One region of the Brassicibacter mesophilus genome, then DNA from elsewhere that is predicted to be linked to it. Evidence: riboswitches for the same ligand, from Rfam matches in the RefSeq annotation. Region 1 holds a riboswitch; each other region holds the start of a gene.
The links. Region 1 has a riboswitch for cobalamin ahead of HNR33_RS05635 (cobyric acid synthase). Riboswitches for the same ligand answer to the same signal wherever they lie in the genome.
Positions count from the first base shown of each region.

Region 2: another riboswitch for cobalamin. It lies ahead of cobT (nicotinate-nucleotide--dimethylbenzimidazole phosphoribosyltransferase); the one in region 1 lies ahead of HNR33_RS05635 (cobyric acid synthase).
Region 3: another riboswitch for cobalamin. It lies ahead of HNR33_RS19740 (Ig-like domain-containing protein); the one in region 1 lies ahead of HNR33_RS05635 (cobyric acid synthase).

Region 1 covers NZ_JBNPXI010000003.1:138,157-141,450, reverse strand. The annotation lists gene cbiB (adenosylcobinamide-phosphate synthase CbiB) at 1-388, opposite strand, end outside; gene HNR33_RS05635 (cobyric acid synthase) at 381-1,880, opposite strand; cobalamin riboswitch at 2,084-2,262, opposite strand; gene HNR33_RS05630 (hypothetical protein) at 2,323-2,874, opposite strand; gene HNR33_RS05625 (hypothetical protein) at 2,920-3,294, opposite strand, start outside.
Region 2 covers NZ_JBNPXI010000027.1:1,014-4,307, forward strand. The annotation lists gene HNR33_RS19680 (hypothetical protein) at 1-436, shown strand, start outside; gene cobT (nicotinate-nucleotide--dimethylbenzimidazole phosphoribosyltransferase) at 896-1,945, opposite strand; cobalamin riboswitch at 2,041-2,220, opposite strand; gene HNR33_RS19690 (HutD/Ves family protein) at 2,346-2,969, opposite strand; gene HNR33_RS19695 (L,D-transpeptidase) at 3,145-3,294, shown strand, end outside.
Region 3 covers NZ_JBNPXI010000027.1:13,727-17,020, reverse strand. The annotation lists gene HNR33_RS19740 (Ig-like domain-containing protein) at 1-1,783, opposite strand, end outside; cobalamin riboswitch at 2,032-2,201, opposite strand; SAM riboswitch class I at 2,820-2,923, shown strand; gene HNR33_RS19735 (methionine ABC transporter ATP-binding protein) at 3,086-3,294, shown strand, end outside.

The sequences.
Region 1 (3,294 bases):
CTCTTCCTACGAGGTAAGATAACATTTTTCTTCCTTCATGTATATCCTTATTAACTAGCGCATTATGAACCTTCATTGTCTCAACATCTAAGCATTTAGCTGCAAGAGTAGTATATATTAAATATATTGATAAAATTAGATTTACAGCAGGATGTATAAATCTAGCTAACAACAATATTAGATGTACTATCAACACGACAGTACCTACAGTAACCCCTGTTAGGAAAAATCCTCCAACTTTTAAGTTCATCCATTTAAGACTTCTTATCAGATTTTCATATTTCTTTATAATCATACCTATATATCTAATAGGATGAGGCCAATTAGGTGGATCTCCTATTAGATAATCAAGCAAGCATGCAACTAGTAAAATTAAAATATCATTCATTTATTAACCCCATTATCATTTTAATTTTATCTATATCAGCATTATCTCTTACAACTTGAGCTAGTTTATTATATTCGTTATCTTTTAGCTCTTTATAGCTTAGTAGTCCACTGTTTTCCACTATGCCTTTCTTGTCCTTTAATGTTTTTATGATACTTCTTCTAAAGTCATCATTCTCAAAAATTCCATGAAGATACGTTCCAAAAACATTCCCAGACCTATTTATTGCTCCATCTAATCTTCCATCCTCTAATTCAAATACAGGATGACTGTCACTAAAAACCTCTGTTTTGCCCATGTGAATTTCATATCCAGTAACAAAAGCATCTTTTTTTATATTAAATGAACTCAATTCACTAATTAGCTTACCAGTAACCTGCTTTGTCTGCTTCTTTTCTTTAATAATAGTCTTTGTATCAAGTAAACATAATCCATTAATTCTTTCAATAGATGATTCAATATGGTTAGGATCTTCTACTTGCTTACCTAGCATCTGATAACCACCGCATATGCCTATGATTGGTACACCTTCCCTGTGCTTTTTATATATAGATTTATCTATACCGCTATTAAATACATATTCTATATCCTTTATTGTATTTTTGCTTCCAGGAATAATAATTAAGTCTGCATTATCTAGTTGTTCTCTGCTTGTAACATATGTTACATTTACTCCTTCCTCTATTTCTAGGGGCGTAAAGTCACTAAAGTTTGATATATACGGTGTTCTTATTACTGCTATATTTATATCTCCAGTAGACTTCGAAGCAAATCTATCTGTTACACTATCCTCATCATCAATATTTAACTTCATATATGGTATTACCCCTAAGCAAGGCTTCTTTACAAGCTCCTCAAGCATCTTTATTCCTGGCTTTAATATTTCTACATCGCCTCTAAACTTATTTATCATAAAGCCTTTTATTCTTTCTCTTTCCTGCTCTGTCATCAGCATTATAGTTCCATAAACTGAAGCAAAAACACCACCTCTATCAATATCACCTACTAATATTACAGGTGAATCTATAAGCTCGGCTAAACCCATATTAACTAAATCATTTTCTCTTAGATTTATTTCTGCAGGGCTTCCTGCGCCTTCTATAACTACAACATCAAAGAAAGAATCAAGCTTATTATATGCCTTAGCTATTTCGTCTTTAAGCCCTGATTTGTTATTATGATATTCAGCTGCAGTCATGTTTTTATATACAACTCCATTAAGTATAACCTGACTTCCAACATCACTTGTAGGCTTTAATAGAATTGGGTTCATCTCAACCATTGGCTCAACCATCGCAGCTTCAGCCTGAACAGCTTGAGCTCTACCGATTTCCTTTCCTTCAGAAGTAACGAATGAGTTTAATGCCATATTCTGAGATTTAAATGGGGCAACATTATATCCATCTTGCTTAAATATTCTGCATAGTGCAGCAGTAAGAAGGCTTTTACCTACTGATGAAGCCGTACCCTGAAGCATTATTTTTTTTGCCACTATACCAACTCCTATTTTTTCTATTAATAAAAAAGACTTCTATTAAAACATCCATATATTAAGGAAGCCTTTTTTGAAACCCATTTTACGGAAAGTTTATATTAAGAAAAACTAAAACCTTCCTATGAGCTATAAAAAAAACGCATAGAGGATCTATGCGTTAAATTCATACAATGAAATTAACATGCCCCCCTCCGAAGCAGTCTTACTTATATTTCAAGGCAGGTCTCCTGACTCACAGATCATTTTACTCTCTTTTCCTTCCCAGTTTCCCAGTGGACACCAAAGATTTCATCCCTGTTTACAGTAGCGGGGGCTGTAGAGGCTTTACACCTCTTTCCCTTTTAACTTCTAACAAAGCACCCTGAAACTATTCAGTTTAAAAGTCACTATAATTATAGTTAATATATATTTTTTTGTCAATGGAAAAAGCATCATTTCTTTACTCTGTAGTGCTGTAATTAAAGAACCTTAGATCAATTTCTTCAACGTCGAGTAGGATTGTTTCCTCTATTGTTTCTCTAACACCTTTATCATATTTTATTATAAAATATACATCATAATTGATACCTGAATCATATCTACCAACATCTTTTATTGGACCGGATATACTGCCAAAAGTCTTACTTTCTTTAGACATCAGAACTCCCTCTACGTTTGATGATGCTGATGTATTATATAGAACTTCTTTATCTGAATTGTCTGTTTTAGATACCTTTACCAATTCGACTTCATAGAATTTTACACTATTAATATCTTCTGCATTGCCTTTATACTTAAAAATCCCTTCTCCTGCTTTATATTTATCTGCAGTCAATAATAATTTGCAATCTTCAACTATCCAATTCCCATTTTGGCCGCTTAAGGTATAGTATTTATATTCTTGCTTTTCCTGTTTATTCAGTTCATCTTTGTATCCCTTTATCTTATATAAGCTAAAGATATTAGCTATAACTAGTAAAGAAATAACCAGTATAGAAATTTTTTTAATCAATTAAATCCTCCTTGTGCTTATGCGTAATAATAAATCAGTCAATAATCAATGTGAAGAACCTAACATATTTACATTTTCAGCATTAAATACTATAGTCTTGTAAAAATTCTTGCTGTCTTTATCAAAAACATAATCAGTCATAAGTAATCCTGCTGTTGTTGGCATTACAGTGGTTATATGAAACTCACTTTTTTCTCCTGAAGTATATACCCAGTATTTAAGCTCGCCTAGCTGAACGTATTCATTAAATAAATGGTATTCATTATCTCCATCCTTCACTATTAATGACCAATTTTGACCATCATCCCACATCATATTTCCTTTCTCATCTCTTTGAGCAGCTGTATACATCTCAACATTTTCTAATTCTCCATCATCATCTATATCTATTTCTGTTTTACTTAAAAGTGTAAGTTCTTG
Region 2 (3,294 bases), on a different contig from region 1:
TGCTGAGATTGTAGATATTCCTGGAAGTACAGGAACTAGACACATAGATCAGGTTCGTTTAAAAATATTGAATAGCGATGGAACGGTTTATAAAACTGTACCGGAATCAAACATTAGTAATGAACCAGAATTCTCAGTATCATATCCTTGGGGAGTTAGTACACTCTTTAGTTTTGGTACAAAAGTAGATGTAACAAAAACAGATGGCGGAATTAATGATTCTTTCGTAAAGTATGAATTTGAGCCTCAATCAATGGGCTTAGATTCATATACTAGTGATATGCAATCTCTAGTTGGAATAACAACTGTAGGCAGTTCAAGTTCTTATAACTATTATGGTTACTATTTTGTTGATTTAATAGTATTTACTGATCCAGAAGGAGTATTGGATGGTGATCAAACTTATAATTCTTACATTAGAGTTAATAATAATTAGTACTAATTAAGTACTGTAATAGGTGTAAATGAAGATATAAACGGCAGAAACTATTCTAGAGGATATGTCTACACTCTACAAAACAAATAGACGAAGTGTGAACAGAAGTACGGACACAGGATTCTACTTTTTGTTCACACTTTTGTTTTGTATAGAAATGCATAAAAACAAATAAGAATATCAATTTGATGTAGATAGCCTGTTCTAAGGATTTTCGTTGTAATTAACTGAGTATAAGGGTTGTAAAGGTGGAGCTGTGAAAAGAGTCTTCCTTATTTATTTTTTGACTTAAAAAATATTTTGAAAATTAGTACTTTAATCTAGGATAGATTATTCATAATCGAAACATATATCGCATTATATTTATAGTTATTTTTAAAAAAATGATTAGGCATAGTGAAAATCCGATACAGAAGATAATGTATCGGATATCTATTTCTTGTATATATAATTTTACTTCTATACTACACCAATTCCTGCTTCTTCAAAGGTTATCATTTTTTTATTCATAAATGCAGCAGCTTCTATTATGTTAAAAGCAAGCGCCGCACCACTGCCTTCTCCTAGTCTCATATCAAGGTCAAGCATAGTTGGTAGTCCTAGTAAGTCAGAAGCTGTTTTTGCCCCTTTTTCATTGGAGGCATGAGAGCTAACCAGATATTGTTTAACCTTAGGTTCTATAGTTGCTGCAATCAGAGCAGCTGCTGTAGATATGTATCCATCTACTACAACAGGTACTTTATTAGCAGCTCCAGCAATCATTACTCCAGCCATACCGGCTATGTCAAGACCTCCTACTTTAGCTAATACGTCTATTCCATCTTCTTTGTTTGGTTTATTTATTTCAACAGCTTTCTTAATTACATTTATTTTGTTTATTAATTGTTCTTTGGGAAGATTTGCTCCTACTCCTGTGATTTCACTAGGATCAATACCGCTTAAAACAGAAATTATTGCTGTGCTTGGAGTAGTATTTCCAATACCCATTTCGCCAGTACCTAGCAAATTTCTTCCTTTATTTATCTGGTCAGTTGCTATTTCAATTCCTACTTCTATGGCTTTAATAGCTTCTTCTTTTGTCATAGCAGGTCCCTTAGTCATATTATCAGTACCATGCTTTACTTTTCTTTTTATAACGTTTTTATCGTCTATATCTTCCATTACTCCGATATCAACAGTTATAACATCTGCTTTTGCCTGTGCTGCAAGTGCACAAACACCACTTACTCCATTAGCTATATATGAAGTCATCATCTTTGTTACTGCCTGAGGCGCCGCTGCAACACCTTCTTCACACACACCATGATCAGCAGCCATAACAATTATAGCTCTATTATCAACACTCGGATGAAGTTTTCCTGTTATTCCAGATAGTTGGACAGCTATATCTTCTAATTTTCCTAAGCTTCTTTGAGGCTTAATCAAATTATCTATCCTCTCTTTTGCTTCATGCATTGCTTCTTGATTTAACACTGTTATTTTTTGTAGAGTTTCATTTAATATTTTCATATATATTCCTCCTATTTTAAAATATAAAAAAATCCACACCAAAAATGGCGTGGATTTTCCATCATCCTCACCTAGGCCTGCTTTTTCACACGAAGCGGCTTAGTAGTTCTTAGGCAGGTCTCCTGACTTAGGTTCATCACCAAAGTACTGCCTTCCCTCAATAAAGAAGTGGCATATTAGTATTGGCTTACCTTTACAGTGGCGGGCCCGTTCGAGATTTTCACTCGATTCCCTATTCTCCCTTATTACAGGGCACCTAAAAAATGTTATTCATTTTATTATATATAGATTTTATTCATAAAGTTACTAAATGTCAATAACATTAGCGAAATTATTATGCCTTAGACAGTTATTCAATATGCATTTGAAAAATGTATACTAGATATTTCTAAGATGAATTTTAGTAGTATATTGATGTTCTTATTAGTTTAACATCACATGATTCGACATTATTGAAGTTAAAGCAGAATGTATTTTCTGAGGATTTTCTAGTTATTTCGAATATATCGCCTTGTTGTAGTCTATACATTTTGTTTAATTCTGTAACGACTTCAAGATTCCCTTTTACTATATAGAATACATCTGTTATTGTTGAGTAGTTTCCGGTAACTTTATTAGTAAATATTATTTTTTTAGATACTTTTTCTTTTAAAATAATAGACTGTAAATTTCCGCAGCATCCACTAGACATCATTAAATTAAAATCAGTTACCTTTCCATAGCTTTTTGTAGTCCATTCACCTTTAAAACTGTCTTGTTCAAAAGCACTTAATTCAATAGTGTGATGCCCCTCATGTTCAAGCCGAAGCTTTTCTTCAATAATCATTATTATCCTTGATATTCCTGGCAAATATGTAAATGTAGATTCTTCATCATCAACTTTAGCGGAACTTAACCTCCATTTGAAGTTTCGTTCACCATATTCAGCTTCTTCTGGATAAATTAATAGCTGTGCTGTAGTGCCTCCTGACCATTTGCTCGTTTTATGCTCTTCTTTTTTTATAATACTAATTTTATTAATCAAGAAGATATCCTCCTTGTACAGTAATGTTTGTGTTGTAATACTTAATTCTAACTATATAGCTTGAATTCATAAAAAGTCAATATTCACTATAAAAATGATTTTTTTGTCAATATACACTTTCTAATACTTTTTTCATCAATTTTGGATAAACTAAATACATCGGGAGGTGTAAATGATGAAAAAAATTACTTTATTATTATTAATACTTATTTTGATTTTAACATCTTGTTCAATAGGACAAAATAATAAACCTGAAAAACCAAATACAGACTATTCTCAGAAAAAAGGACCAAACATTAATCCCAATGAAGGTGGAGAAGGTGGT
Region 3 (3,294 bases), on a different contig from region 1:
AATTATATCCTATCTTGAAATACCCTGAATCATCTTGAGATTTTACTAATTCATCCACATAATTGTTGCCGTTATAATCTCTTGGATTTAGACCTGCTGCTATTAGGGCGATAATATTTTCTGCATAATCTTCAGGATTACTTGTATATGAATTTATTTTTATATTATCTTTTATCGTACTTTCTTCAATACCACAATGCCTTAACGCTAAAGCTGAATAATAATCTAAGTCTCTATCATCAAAATATGCTTTAGTCTCATCTAATGCATCCTTAACCAAATCTGTAATTAATATAACTGATATGTTAGCAGTTTTAACTACATCCTGGCACTGAACTTTGATGGTTGCATATCCTTTGTTCATTCCTGTAACTTGTCCATTGTTTATTTGTACATTGTCGCTTCCATTAACTATTTCCCAAGTTACAACTGAATCTTGTATTTGTTCGTCATCTTTGTCAAACACTTTTGAATGAAGTTCTATGCTTTCACCTTTTCTTACAGTAACCGTATCTTTAACCTCTTCATCATCTAAATATATCTTTATAGATGCTGGTAATCTGCTTACTACTGTTATATCAATACTTTTTGAAATAGTAGCATTTCCTTCTAGCTGTGCTTTTATAGTTGTACTACCCTCTTTTATAGCTGTTATAATTCCATTTTCTACTTCAGCAACAACAGGATCAGCACTTTGCCAGTTTACTTTTTGACCTGAAACAAGCCTTCCTTGATTATCCACTACAGTAGCTTTTACTTTTAGAGTTTTACCTTCTATAATTTCATTAGTATCAACGCTAAGTAAAATATCTGCTGGAGTATCCCCAACCTCTATCATAAGCTCATGGAACATAGAGCTATCTTTTTTCAAATCTGCAAATGCTGCAAATGCAGCTTCAGTAGATTCTTTAACGTATTTCTTATACCAAGGACTATTATTATATGTACCATCACTATTTTTATATTGTAGCAGCACATCTACCATCGTATTGCCATTTTTTATATAATCTTCTGCTACAGGATTTTCTCCTACTGCTATAAGCGCTTGTATTACTGGACCAAGTATCTCTGGCTCGTCCTTGAAAAATCCAGCATCATCTTTTTGTTTTGATTTTATGTATGCTACGCAATTATCTATTAATGCACTTACTCCGTTTATGCTTTTATGATTTGAAAGTGCTGTCATAACAACAGCTGTTTTTTTCAAATCATCACTGCAGCTGGCTTTGCCGTCTTTAACATTTAAGCTGTTTTTCAATACATCAACTGCTTTTTGTTTATCATAATCTCCACTTGCCATGTCTAGAGCAAGCATACAATATGCATGTGTTTCTATGTCACTATTAAATTCTCCCGTGTTAGGATCCTGCTTTTCTATAAGAGTATCAACATAATTTAGCTCCTCACCATTGCATTGAAAGCTCCTAGGGTCTTTGTCACAGGCAATAGCTTCCATTATGCCCTTGTAACAGTTATATACATTTTTTGTTGAATTATATGTTCTTAAGTTTTTTTTAATGATTTTTATGTCATTATCTAAATTATCGCTAGAATGATTATACGCCATAGCTGGTATATAATCTATTTGATAATCTTTATAAAAACCTCTTAATTCATCTAAAGCTGTATCTACTTTTCTCTCTGTTCCATATACATCTTCAGTAACAGTAGCGCCAGCTTCATATGCATAATTACTATCAGCGTATGAGCTGAATGTAGATACTGGTATTAAACTAAGTGCCATCGAAAGTGCTAATACTAAACTTATTATCTTTTTATACACACTACCCCTCCTCAGTAATTAAAATATTTCTTACTCATAATTAAATATAAAGCATGAATCATCTCCTTTTCTAAACTGTTTAAAAATAGTATTGCAAAACAAAAAACCCTGTCCACATAGGATAGGGTTTATAAACACAGGTAAATAATTAGACATAACTGAATAAAACTAAACAAAATTCAGTCTAATTTTAGTCTGTCTAACTTATAAAAATACACCTATATCTTCCCTTACTCTAAGTCGGAGACTCTAAGAAGAGCGTAATGACAGGTCTTCTGGCTTCCGGGTCATCTTCAGAACTAAACCTTCCCACAATTCAACTTGCAGTGGCTTACTTTAGTCTTCATAACCGGTTACAGCTGCGACTACAGCAGGGGCTTTGCACCCCTTTCCCTAAATCAGTACACTATTTTAAAATATTATTATCTTATATTCTTAAATAAACATCCAATAGTTGGATATGTTTCCAATCACATTATAACACTATCAATATATAAGTCAATAGGAAATATAGAAATTTGTAAAGTCAATATATTAATATTATAGATAATTTTTTGTCCTTTCTCTTCACATTTCTATCATTATTCATGACCATTGTATATAATATTTTAAAAATGGGACAACTACTAATATTAATCCTCTATAGGATCTCCTATTAATAGTCATCACAAATTCTATTAATTACCTGCGCAAGAGCGTGAATACTGCAAAGATTAGCCCAAATATTGTCTCATTGAAAAACTTCATTAAAAGAAAATATCTTAATAAGGCACCAATAGGTTCAGATAATCCTGAAAGAAAAGAATATGCAAATGCTTTTTTCCTACTTATTTATTTTAAGCTTATATTCATTTTTATATATTTGTTTACCCTGGTTTATCTCCAGTAAACATATCGTTCCATATTTTACTTTAAATGATTATATTAACAAACTCTATTTTAAATATATCAATAAAATTTTAAAATAGGTATTGACAATATGGTGTCATGAATTTAAAATAGAATAATATAATAGATTAATAAACAAAATAAAACGCTCTTATCTAGAGAGGTGGAGGGACTGGCCCGATGAAACCCAGCAACCGGTGTTCAAAACACAAGGTGCTAATTCCTGCAGCATTATATGCTGAAAGATGAGAGAGGCTGGCTTTTATCGTCATATAACCTCTTTCATTCGAAGGAGGTTTTTTTATTTGCATTAAATTACATTAGCTATATTTTTTAAAATAGACTATTTTTCTATTTGCAGCTTAGTTTGGCTTGTTCGTTTTATTGCGATAATTCAATAAAGGAGTGAAGTAGTTGATAAAAATAACCAATTTATATAAAACATATGAAAGCAAGAATAACAGTGTAAATGCATTAAAAAACATTAACCTTGAGATAAACAAGGGAGAGATTTTTGGCATAATAGGCCTAAGTGGAGCTGGAAAATCTACACTTATAAGAACATTAAACAGATTAGAAAATCCAACTAGTGGAAATATCACTATTGATGGAACTGATATAAC